DNA from 2 places in the Nonomuraea helvata genome. Region 1 is predicted to be linked to the other one. Evidence: riboswitches for the same ligand, from Rfam matches in the RefSeq annotation. Region 1 holds a riboswitch; the other holds the start of a gene.
The links. Region 1 has a riboswitch for cyclic di-AMP ahead of ABD830_RS23475 (hypothetical protein). Riboswitches for the same ligand answer to the same signal wherever they lie in the genome.
Positions count from the first base shown of each region.

Region 2: linked by a shared signal. The riboswitch ahead of ABD830_RS03915 (CHAP domain-containing protein) and the one ahead of ABD830_RS23475 (hypothetical protein) in region 1 are both predicted to bind cyclic di-AMP.

Region 1 is NZ_BAAAXV010000005.1:890,486-895,333, forward strand. It holds gene ABD830_RS23470 (alpha/beta fold hydrolase) at 1-752, opposite strand, end outside; gene ABD830_RS23475 (hypothetical protein) at 791-1,480, opposite strand; cyclic di-AMP (ydaO/yuaA leader) riboswitch at 1,670-1,805, opposite strand; gene ABD830_RS23480 (DUF5302 domain-containing protein) at 1,974-2,174, opposite strand; gene ABD830_RS23485 (MDR family MFS transporter) at 2,223-3,668, opposite strand; gene ABD830_RS23490 (helix-turn-helix transcriptional regulator) at 3,737-4,228, shown strand; gene ABD830_RS23495 (class I SAM-dependent methyltransferase) at 4,238-4,840, opposite strand.
Region 2 is NZ_BAAAXV010000001.1:879,030-883,877, forward strand. It holds gene ABD830_RS03900 (class I SAM-dependent methyltransferase) at 1-362, opposite strand, end outside; gene ABD830_RS03905 (BlaI/MecI/CopY family transcriptional regulator) at 467-841, shown strand; gene ABD830_RS03910 (C40 family peptidase) at 1,065-2,000, shown strand; gene ABD830_RS03915 (CHAP domain-containing protein) at 2,023-2,685, opposite strand; cyclic di-AMP (ydaO/yuaA leader) riboswitch at 2,698-2,846, opposite strand; gene ABD830_RS03920 (hypothetical protein) at 3,045-3,251, opposite strand; gene ABD830_RS03925 (hypothetical protein) at 3,387-3,578, opposite strand; gene ABD830_RS03930 (peroxiredoxin family protein) at 3,627-4,100, opposite strand; gene ABD830_RS03935 (RNA polymerase sigma factor) at 4,151-4,726, opposite strand.

The sequences.
Region 1 (4,848 bases):
GCGCCGGGGATGGCCGCGGCCGTGGCGTGGGCGGCGGCGACCGGGATGAGCTGGTCGGCCTCCCCGTGCACCACCAACGTGGGCACCCGTACGCCCGCGAGCAGCTCCGTGCGGTCGGGCGAGGCCATGATCGCGGCGAGCTGCCTGGCCGTGCCCTCGGGGTCGAAGCAGCGGTCGTACGCCAGCCCGGCCAGCTCACTGATCCTCTCGTGGTCCAGGTCGAACCCGGGCGAGCCGAGAACCGACCAGGTCCGCAGCGCGTGGGCCAGCACCGCTTCGCGACCGGCGGGCGGCCTGGCCATGAGGGCGGCGAGTGCGGCCTCCGTCGGCGGGGCCACCGAGGGGCCGGGCGTGGACATGATCGAGGTCAGGGTGAGCACCCGCTCGGGGTGGCGGATGGCCAGGGCCTGGGCGATCATGCCGCCCATCGAGGCGCCGGCCACGTGCGCGGCGGGCCAGCCGAGGGCGTCCATGAGCCCCGCCGCGTCGTCGGCCAGGTCGTCCAGCAGGTACGGCGAGGGCGCCCCCAGCGCAGGAACGCCCTCGTCATGGAAGTGGGTGGACAGGCCCGCGTCGCGGTTGTCGAACCGTACGACGTGATGTCCCTGCTCTGCCAGCAGCTCGCAGAGCCCTTCGTCCCAGTGGATGAGCTGCGCGCCGAGCCCCATGATGAGGAGCAGGGGACGGCCCTCGGGCGAACCGAAGCTCTCGTAGGCGATGTCGATGCCGTTCGCGGCTACACGGGTGGTCACGACGACCAGAATGACATTCTGGTAGCAGCCCGTAAAGGTCAGAGCTTGATGAGGCTCCGGACGCGGTCGCTGGTGAGCGCCAGGCTGCCGCCCGCCACGGCCACGGCGCCGGCCACGATGGCGGCCGCGGTCTTCGAGACCGGTGGTGCGGGCACGTCCTGAGCGGCCGCGGGCTCGGGCGCGGGCGGCTCGGCCGGGTTGTCGTCCTGCTCGGCCCAGGCGCCGGTCGAGAACGCGACCGGGTAGTTCTTCTTGCCGGGCCCCTTGCCCCACTTGGTGATGACGTAGTCGACCTTGATGTGGCCCTCGCCACCGATGCCGTCGACGCCCAGCGTGTCGGAGTTGAAGGTGCCGCCGGTGAGCTCCGCGAACGTCTTGGCGTCCAGGTCCAGCATGACCCCGCTGCTGGAGGGCGCGCCCGGGCCACGGTCGCCGACGAAGAAGGGCAGCTTCTTGCCCTTGTAGATCGCGTAACCCTCGGTCATGAGCGGCCAGCTCGGGCTGGCGGCCAGGCCCTTCTGCATGGGCTTGCCGCTGGCGGGCAGACCGGTGTCACCGGCCCTGCCGGAGGAGTCGTCCCAGAAGTACGAAGCCGTGGTCGAGCCCTTGAGCAGAACCCTGTCCTCAGTGTTCGGATCGGCGTGAGCCGCGGTGCCGGCGATGGTCAGCGCGCCTACCGTGGAGGCGGTGATCAGAGCGAGTGAACGCAGGCCAAGACATGCAGACATGAAAAGTAAAGTCCTTCGCGACGGGGGCAGGGGAGGTTGCGCTCACTCGAAAAAGGGCGTAGCAGGGCAAAGCACCTGGCAAGGGGGAAAGCTACGCAGAGCGCGGAAGGAGCCTGGGGAAGGGGCCGCTCAGGAGGCGGCGACTATCACGCTGTCCGAGGGTTCGACGCGATCGTCCAAGTCGTTAACATGTCCTCTCCATCTCGCCTACCGGGTTAGCTGGCGGGTTCGGGCGTGGAGATGCCCTACCGACACACGGTCGGATTCACCCCAATTGCGGTGGGTCCCCGGTTCCCGAGCATTCGGGATTCGGCGCCAGCCGGCTGTTCCTCCTGGATGAGGTCCACGCCACCGGCTGTGAATTGGCCAACACTCTAACCACGCATTCCGGACATACGCAAACACTTCGTCATGAATCGGGCAGAAGATCTACCTACCCCGACATAGAAAAAAGGGGGCACGGCGCTGCCGTACCCCCTGAAATTGACCAGTCTCAGCCGCCGCTCTTGCGCCTGAACGATCTTTTACTCGCAGCCGGACCGTGCGACCCGTGGATCTTCGACGAGTCACCGCCCCTGCCACCCGCGCCCGAGCCCGCCTGCTGGTTACGCTTGCGCTCCAGCGCCTCGCGGAACTTGCGCTTCAACTCGTCCTCGGGAGTCTCGCTGACTTCCTGCTCCGGTGTATCCGCCATGAGGACCTCCATGGTGTTGGGGACACTCACAGCTTCGCATGGGCCCGCTTATGACGCGAAACCGGCTTCCACCCTGCTCTGCGGGACTGCCGGGACCTCCAGCCGCCTGCCCGGCATCGCCACCAGCGCCACCAGCGCGATCACCGCACCCGCCACGCCCAGCGACGGGATGACCACGGCCGCGGCGGAGGCGTGCGCGGCGGCCAGGCCGTGCACGGGCGCGTCCGCGGCGACGGTGGAGCCGTAGAGGGTGCCGCCGACAGCCAGCGCGACGGAGCCGCCGATCTGGCGGAAGAAGGTCAGGTTCGCCGAGGCGGTGCCGATGTACTGCGGCTCGACCGACTGCTGCGCGGCCACGGTCAGCCCGGACAGCATCGGGCCCATGCCCAGCCCGATCAGCAGCATCCAGCCCGCCAGGAGCGCCCCGCCGGTGTGCGCGGTCAGGTTGACGCAGAGCAGGGTGCCCGCGACCAGCAGGAACGGCGACACGACCAGCCACGGCTTGTAGACCCTGGTCCTGGACATGAGCGCCCCCATGAGGGCGCTGCCCACGACCATCGCCAGCGTCATCGGGTAGATCCTCAGCCCGGACTCGGTGGCACTGACGCCCAGGGACTCCTGGAAGTAACGCGGCAGGAACACGACTCCCGCGTACATGCAGAAGGCCGTGCAGAACGACGTGACGTTCACGAGCGTGTAAGTACGGTTGCCGAACAGGTGCATGGGCATGATCGGGCTGGCCGCCCGCCTCTCGACCAGCACGAACACCGCGAGCAGCGCGAGCGCGAGCGCGATCGGCCCGGCCACGGCGGCGTCGGTCCAGGTGTGCCGGTCCAGGCCCTTCTCCGTCAGTCCCAGCAGCAGCGCGCTGATGGCCACGGTGAAGACCGCGATGCCCGCGTAGTCGGGACGCCCGCCTCCGGTGCCCGGCCGGTGCGGCAGGCGGAGCACGACGATGGCGATCAGCGCGAGACCGAGCGGCACGTTCACGTAGAAGGACCACCGCCAGCTCGCGTGGTCGGTGAACAGCCCGCCGAGGAACGGCCCCGCCAGGTACGTCAGCCCCATCACGCCGCCGAGCGCGCCCTGCACGCGGGCGCCGCTCCTGCCCGGCCCCGGAGGGAACATGTCCATCACCAACGCCATCGACAGCGGCAGCAGCGCGCCCGCGCCGAGGCCCTGGAGCGCGCGGAAGCCGATGAGCTGCGCCATGTCCTGGGCCGCCCCGCACAATGCCGAGCCCGCCACGAACACCACCATCCCGACCAGCAGCAGCGGCTTCCTCCCGTGCTGGTCGGAAAGCCGGCCGTAGAGCGGCACCGTCACCGTCGAGGTGAGCAGGTACGCCGTCACCACCCAGACGTAGAGCGTGCTGCCGCCCAGCTCGCTGGTGATGCGCGGCAGGGCCGTGCCGACGATCGTCTGGTCGAGCATCGCCAGGAACATCCCGCCGAGCACGGCGAGCAGGACGAGCCCGTTGCCACGAGACTTCATGTCAGTATTCACATGTGAAGATTGACATGTAACTCCTTACATGTCAACTCTTCGATATGCTGGCGGCCATGTCCCTGCGGATCGCGCTGCTCGGGCTGCTCGAGGCTGTGGGCCCGGCGAGCGGTTACGACCTGGCCAAGAAGTTCGAGCACTCGCTCAACCACGTCTGGCAGGCCGGGCACACGCAGATCTATCCCGAGCTGGTGAAGATGGCCGCCGACGGGCTCGTGGCGATCGAGTCGGAGGGCGCGAGGGGGCGCAAGATCTACGCGATCACCCCTGAGGGCACGCGTGAGCTGCACACGTGGCTGGTCGAGCACCCGCCCACCGTGACGGTACGCAACGAGGTCGCGCTCCAGGCGTTCCTGCTGCCGCTGCTCGCCAGGGACGAGGCGATCGCGGTGGTGGAGCGGATCAGGGACGGGTTCGCGGCGCGCAGCGTGGCGCTGCAGTGCTACACCGAGGGCGGGGTCGGCTCATACGCGGCGAAGCTCGGCCTGAGCCAGGCCAGCGCCGGATTGGCGTGGGCCGAGGAGACGCTGGCCGAGCTCCGGCGCTGAGTCCCACGTTCAGGAGCGGGTGAACGCCAGCAGGCGGAAGACCGGGTCCGGGCTCGGCCGCCCCTGCCCGTGCCCCACGAAGCTGCTCTCGCCGCTCGGCCGGAGCCCGTGCCTGGCCGCCTCCTCGACCACCAGCTCGGCCCGGTCCGACGGCTCCCGGCGCCCTCCCGGGCCGTGGGCGGCCCGCTTGTCGACCGTCGTGACGAACACTCCCCCGGGCCGCAGCACGCGGGCGGCCTCGGCGATCACCGGGCGGGCGTCGTCCAGCAGGTGCAGCAGCCAGATCGTGGTGACCGCGTCGACCGAGCCGTCCCGTACGGGCAGCGTACGGGCGTCGCCCAGCACCACGTCGGCGCGCCCGGCGGCGATCCGCGCCATCCCCGCGGAGGTCTCCACCCCGAGCACCCGCAGCCCCCGCCCGGCCAGCTCCCTCGTGACCAGCCCGGTGCCGCAGGCGACGTCGAGCAGCGTGCCGCCGGGCACGAGGCGCCGGACGGCGTCGGCCGCGGCCACGGCACGCCGCAGCCCGCCCCTGGTCTCGTCGTAGCGTCCGGCCTCGAGGTCGTAGTCGAGCACGGCAGGTCCTCCCGGGGTCGAGGTGCTGCCGATCAAGATACGCG
Region 2 (4,848 bases), on a different contig from region 1:
ATGGCGCACAGGGAGAAGGTGCACACGACGGTGTCGAAGGCGCCGTCAGGGAAGTCGAGCGCCTGGGCGTCGCCCTCGCGCAATTCGGCCTTCAGGCCGAGGCGGGCGGCCCGCTGCCGGGCTTGGTCGAGCATGGCCGAGCTCCACTCGATCCCGGTCAGCCGTACATCCTCTGGGTAGTGCGGGAGGTTGAGCCCGGTGCCGACGGCCACTTCGAGGACGTCGTCGGTGGCCTGGGAGCAGATCCAGGCGCGGGTGTCGCCGAAGAAGTGCCGGTCGAAGAAGCTCATCTGCTGGTCGTACGAGTGCGCGTGCCTGTCCCAGTAGCGGCGCAGGCGGTCGGTGCGCTTGTCGGACGTCATCAGTGACTCCTCCCCAAGGACCGCCCGGACGCCCCGTCCTGACGGGAAAGTCGCATCTACGATCGACGGTAGCATTGCGTCGACCGCAGCAGAGAGGGCGTCAGATGGTGCGTGGCCTGGGAGAGCTCGAGTCCACGATCATGGATCGCATGTGGGCCATCAAGCAGCCCGCCTCGGTCAGGGACGTCCTGGAGCATCTCCAGAAGGAGCGCCCCCTGGCCTACACCACGGTGATGACCGTGATGGACAAGCTCCACACCAAGGGCCTGCTCAAGCGCAAGCCCGTCGGCCGGGCCTACATCTACGAAGCGGTGTCGTCCAAGGAGGCCTACACCGCCGACGTGATGCGCGACTCCCTCGCCAGGAGCGGCAACCGGGCGGCCACCCTGGTGCACTTCCTTGAGCGGCTCACCCCCGAGGAGGCGAGCGCTCTGGAGGCGGCGCTCCAGGTGTACCCGCCGAGCGGGCGCAGATCGTGACGGCGGCGATCCCCGCCCCGGCTGTCCGTCCGCTCACCTCCTACGAACGGGCGTCGTAGCGCTCGGTCCTGCCGGCCGCGCCTCCGCTCCAGAGCAGCTGCCACGAACCGGCTGATGAGCCCGTCGACGTTCTGTACTATGTCGCCTCAAGTTAGAAGATTTACGAGGAGGCATCGTAGTGGCCGTGCCGACGTGGCTCTGGCGGACAGCATCAGCCGCAGCCTTGACACTGGCCGCATCGGTCGCCACCCCGGGCGCCGCCCTCGCCGAGCCGTCGCCCGCCAAGGCCAGGGCCAAGCTGGTGAAGCTCAACGAGCAGGCCGACCAGCTGGTCGAGAAGTACAACCAGGCCGCGGAGACGTACAAGAGCGCCAAGAAGAAGTACGGCGCACTCAACGCCGAGCTCAGCCGCAAGGACGCCCGGGCCGACGCCCTCCGGCGGGACCTCGTCACGGCGGCGGTCAACGACTACCAGTCGGGCCCGTACCCGGCCTGGGGCCGGCTCATCGGCCAGGGCGACCCGGAGGCGCTGCTGGGCAGCATGGCCTCACTCCAGCAGATCGCCGAGGCCAGGGCGGCGAAGATCCGGGCCTACGACGCGGCCACCAAGGAGCTGCGCGATCGCCGCAACGACGCCAAGCTCCTCCTGGCGGAGGCCGACAGCGCGCGCGACCAGGTGGGCGACGAGAAGGCGAAGGTCGACAAGCTGGTCAAGGAGCAGACCAAGCTCCTGCGCCGGCTGGGCGCCTTCAACACCGGCGACCCCAACAGCCCCGGCATCGAGTACACCGGCCCGGCCTCCGGCAACGCCCGCTTAGCGCTGCAGTTCGCCTTCGCCCAGGTGGGCAAGCCGTACCGGTACGGCGGCACCGGGCCGGGCTCGTACGACTGCTCCGGCCTGACCCAGGCCGCCTGGCGCCGGGCGGGCGTCGAGCTGCCCCGCACCACCTGGACGCAGTGGGGCTGGGGAGCCGCCCGCCGCGTCCCGCTCGACCGGCTGCAGCCCGGAGACCTGCTCTTCAGCAAGGGCCTGGGACACATGGGCATGTACGCCGGCAACGGCAAGATGGTCCACGCGCCCCAGACCGGGGACGTCATCAAGGTCGTCGACCTCGACGACTACTGGCGTACCCGCCTCCTCGGCGCGGTCCGCCCCTAGCAGGCCAGGGCGGCCGGGTCCGTCAGGGCTTGTACTGGGGATAGCCGTAGCCCACGACCTGGGACGTGGGCCGGATCCGCACCTCCACCCGGCCGTCGTCCGTGTTGCCCTCGATCGTGGTGATCGTGCCGTTCCTGTTGTCCTGCTTGACCAGGCCCATGTGCTCGATGCCGCTGATGCTCTTCGTCTGCCAGGCGAAGAAGACCACGGCACCGGGCCTGGGGACGGCGCCCCAGCGCCTGTTGGCCTCGAACCACTTGGCCCAGGTGACGGTGTAGGCGTCCCAGCCGACGGTCGGCCGGGCGCCGGCCTTCTCACCGACCCAGGCGACGAACATGGCGCACCACGGCGCGTTGGCGTAGGACTGCGGCGTGCCGCCGTCGCGGGCCACGGTCTCCGCCGCCCGGGGCGATGACATGTACCAGCTCTGGAACGGGGTTCCGCCGCCTGCGGCGTTCTCGGCCACGCCGATCTGGGACTCGGCGATTCTGATCACTTCCTGCGCGGTCACCTGGCCGGGAGACTTCTGAAGGGTGCCCCATTGCGACGTTCGCGTGTCGGGCCGGTGATGGACCGCGAAGGTCGGCGTACCGGCGAGGCCCGCGCCCACGGCGACGCTCATGCACAGGGCGAAGCGGGAAAGGTTTCCGGTCTGCGGGGCACCCGTGAAGATGTTCTTCACCATAGGGCGGATTGCTCCTTGCTTCCATGCCGCCTACCGGGTTAGCTGACGGGTTCGGGCGTGGAAGTGCCCTATGGGCGCCCCGTACGGAAGCGCGCCGATTCACCCCAGAGAAACTGCGGGTCCCCGGTTCCGCGAGCTCGCGGATTCGGCGGCCGCGCCATATCTACGCGACGTCGTTCGCGCAGGTGAAGCGCGGTCTGGGCAATGCGGAAGGCGCCATGCGGCGTCTGGTTCTGCCGCAGATACGCCTAAGTAGCACGAAAGTATTCGAATGGCATGTAAAGGTGCAAGCAGCACCGGCGGATATTCGCGCGAAACCCCCGTAATATGAATGATTGACTACCTGGTCTTTGTCCTTTCTAGACTTTGGGGCCGATCGGGCGTTCCGTGAGCGACTCCGCCAGGCGGTCAGCGAATTCGGCGAGCCAGTCCAGTCGTGGCCCGCTGCGCGCGATGCGGAATCCGTGGCGGCGACCCCAGAACGCAGCCTGGACGGCATGGAACTGGGCCCAGCGCCGGACGCGTTCCCGATCGATCTCCGCCGCCTCGGCGAAGACGTCCAGCATGCGGTGGCAGCGTGCGCGGCAGATCCTCGGCATCCTGGCGTAGCCGCCGCTCCCAGGCGTCCGCCTGCTCCCGCAGCCGGGGCAGGCCGGGTGGCGCGGGGACGGCCAGCCGGAGGTTGATCCGCCCGGCGACCGTCACGCGCCGCCCCGCCGTCGCACCGGGACGACGACCCCGACGCCCCCGTGCATGACCGCACCGTCCGGCACGCATCCCCAGCGCGCCAGCAGCTCCTCCACGATCGCCGGCAACTCGGCGAGCCACGCCGCCCCGGGCTCTCCTTCCCGCTCGACGGTGCTCCGGGCGAACCCCTCCGGTATCTCGATCATTCGGGCACCTTACGCGCCGGAGCCCGTCGGTGGGCGGCCGGCTCGCGGTCAGCCGCTTCTGCCGGCGCGGAGACCCCGCACAGCGGCCATGATCCCGTTCTTGTCGTAGCCGCCGGTGGGCATGGTGGCGCCGTGAGCGTGGCGGATGACGCCCTGGGAATCGATGAGGATGCTGCCCGACTGCTGCAGCGAGCCGAAGACCTTCCTGCTCAGGCCGATCATCTCGTGCGGGGTGCCCCGGCGCCCTGTGAGGACGGGGAGCGGTACCCGGCGCCTGGCCTTCCACGCGGCCGCTTCCTGGCGGTCCTCGGGAACCGCGACGAACACCTGGGCGCCGTCAGCCGCGAGCTCGTCGCGGCACCGGATGAGATCCTGGACGTGCCCGTTGCAGACCGGGCACGACGTCGACCGCATGAAGTAGATGAGCACGGCATGATCGCCGCGATGGTCGGACAGGCGCACAGCCTGGCCGTCGGTGTCCTCCAGCACCACGTCGGGTGCGGGCGATCCGGTTTCGAGCATGGCGGAACTTCCCCTTCAATCTCGGGATCGTGGAAATGCGTCGGCTCAGGTCAGGCGCCGGCGGCTTCGGAGTCATGCGGGCCCCCGGCGGGGCCGGTCATGTCGCCCAGGCTGAGCCGGAGCCGGGTGCGAGCCCGGTGCAGCTGGGATTTCATGGCGGCGTTGCTCAGGCCGAGGACCTCCGCGACCCTCCGGCCCGGGTAGCCGAGCACATCCCGCATGATCAACACTCTGCGCTGAACCTCTGGCAACTCCCTGATCGCCTGCGCGACGAGTTCGGCTTCCAGGCGCCGGATGGCCTCGTCCTCGGCCGAGGTCATCAGACCGGCACCGGCCTCCTCGTCGCGGTCGAACAGCAGCCGCCCGCGGCGCAGGCACTCGTTCCGGACGATTCTGAACATCCACGACGCCAGCGCCCCAGTGGCGCGCAGCGAGCCGATCTTCCGGTAGAGAATGATCAACGCTTCCTGTGCGGCGTCTTCGGCGTCCTGTGGGGACGCGCAGAGATGCTCCGCGAAGCGGCGCACATGCGCATGGGCGCCATGGATGACCGCGGTGATCGACTCGCGATCACCGGCCTGCGCGGCCTCGATGAGCTGCGCGCTCGCCCACGAGCGGTCAGCCACGTCCGCGCCCTTGCCACCGGTGCAAGGTCGTGAAAAGCGCCCGACGCGCAGCCGGGATCACGACGTCACCCATACCCCATCTCCTTGTCAGCGTGGTCATCACTCCATAAGAGGCCCCCACA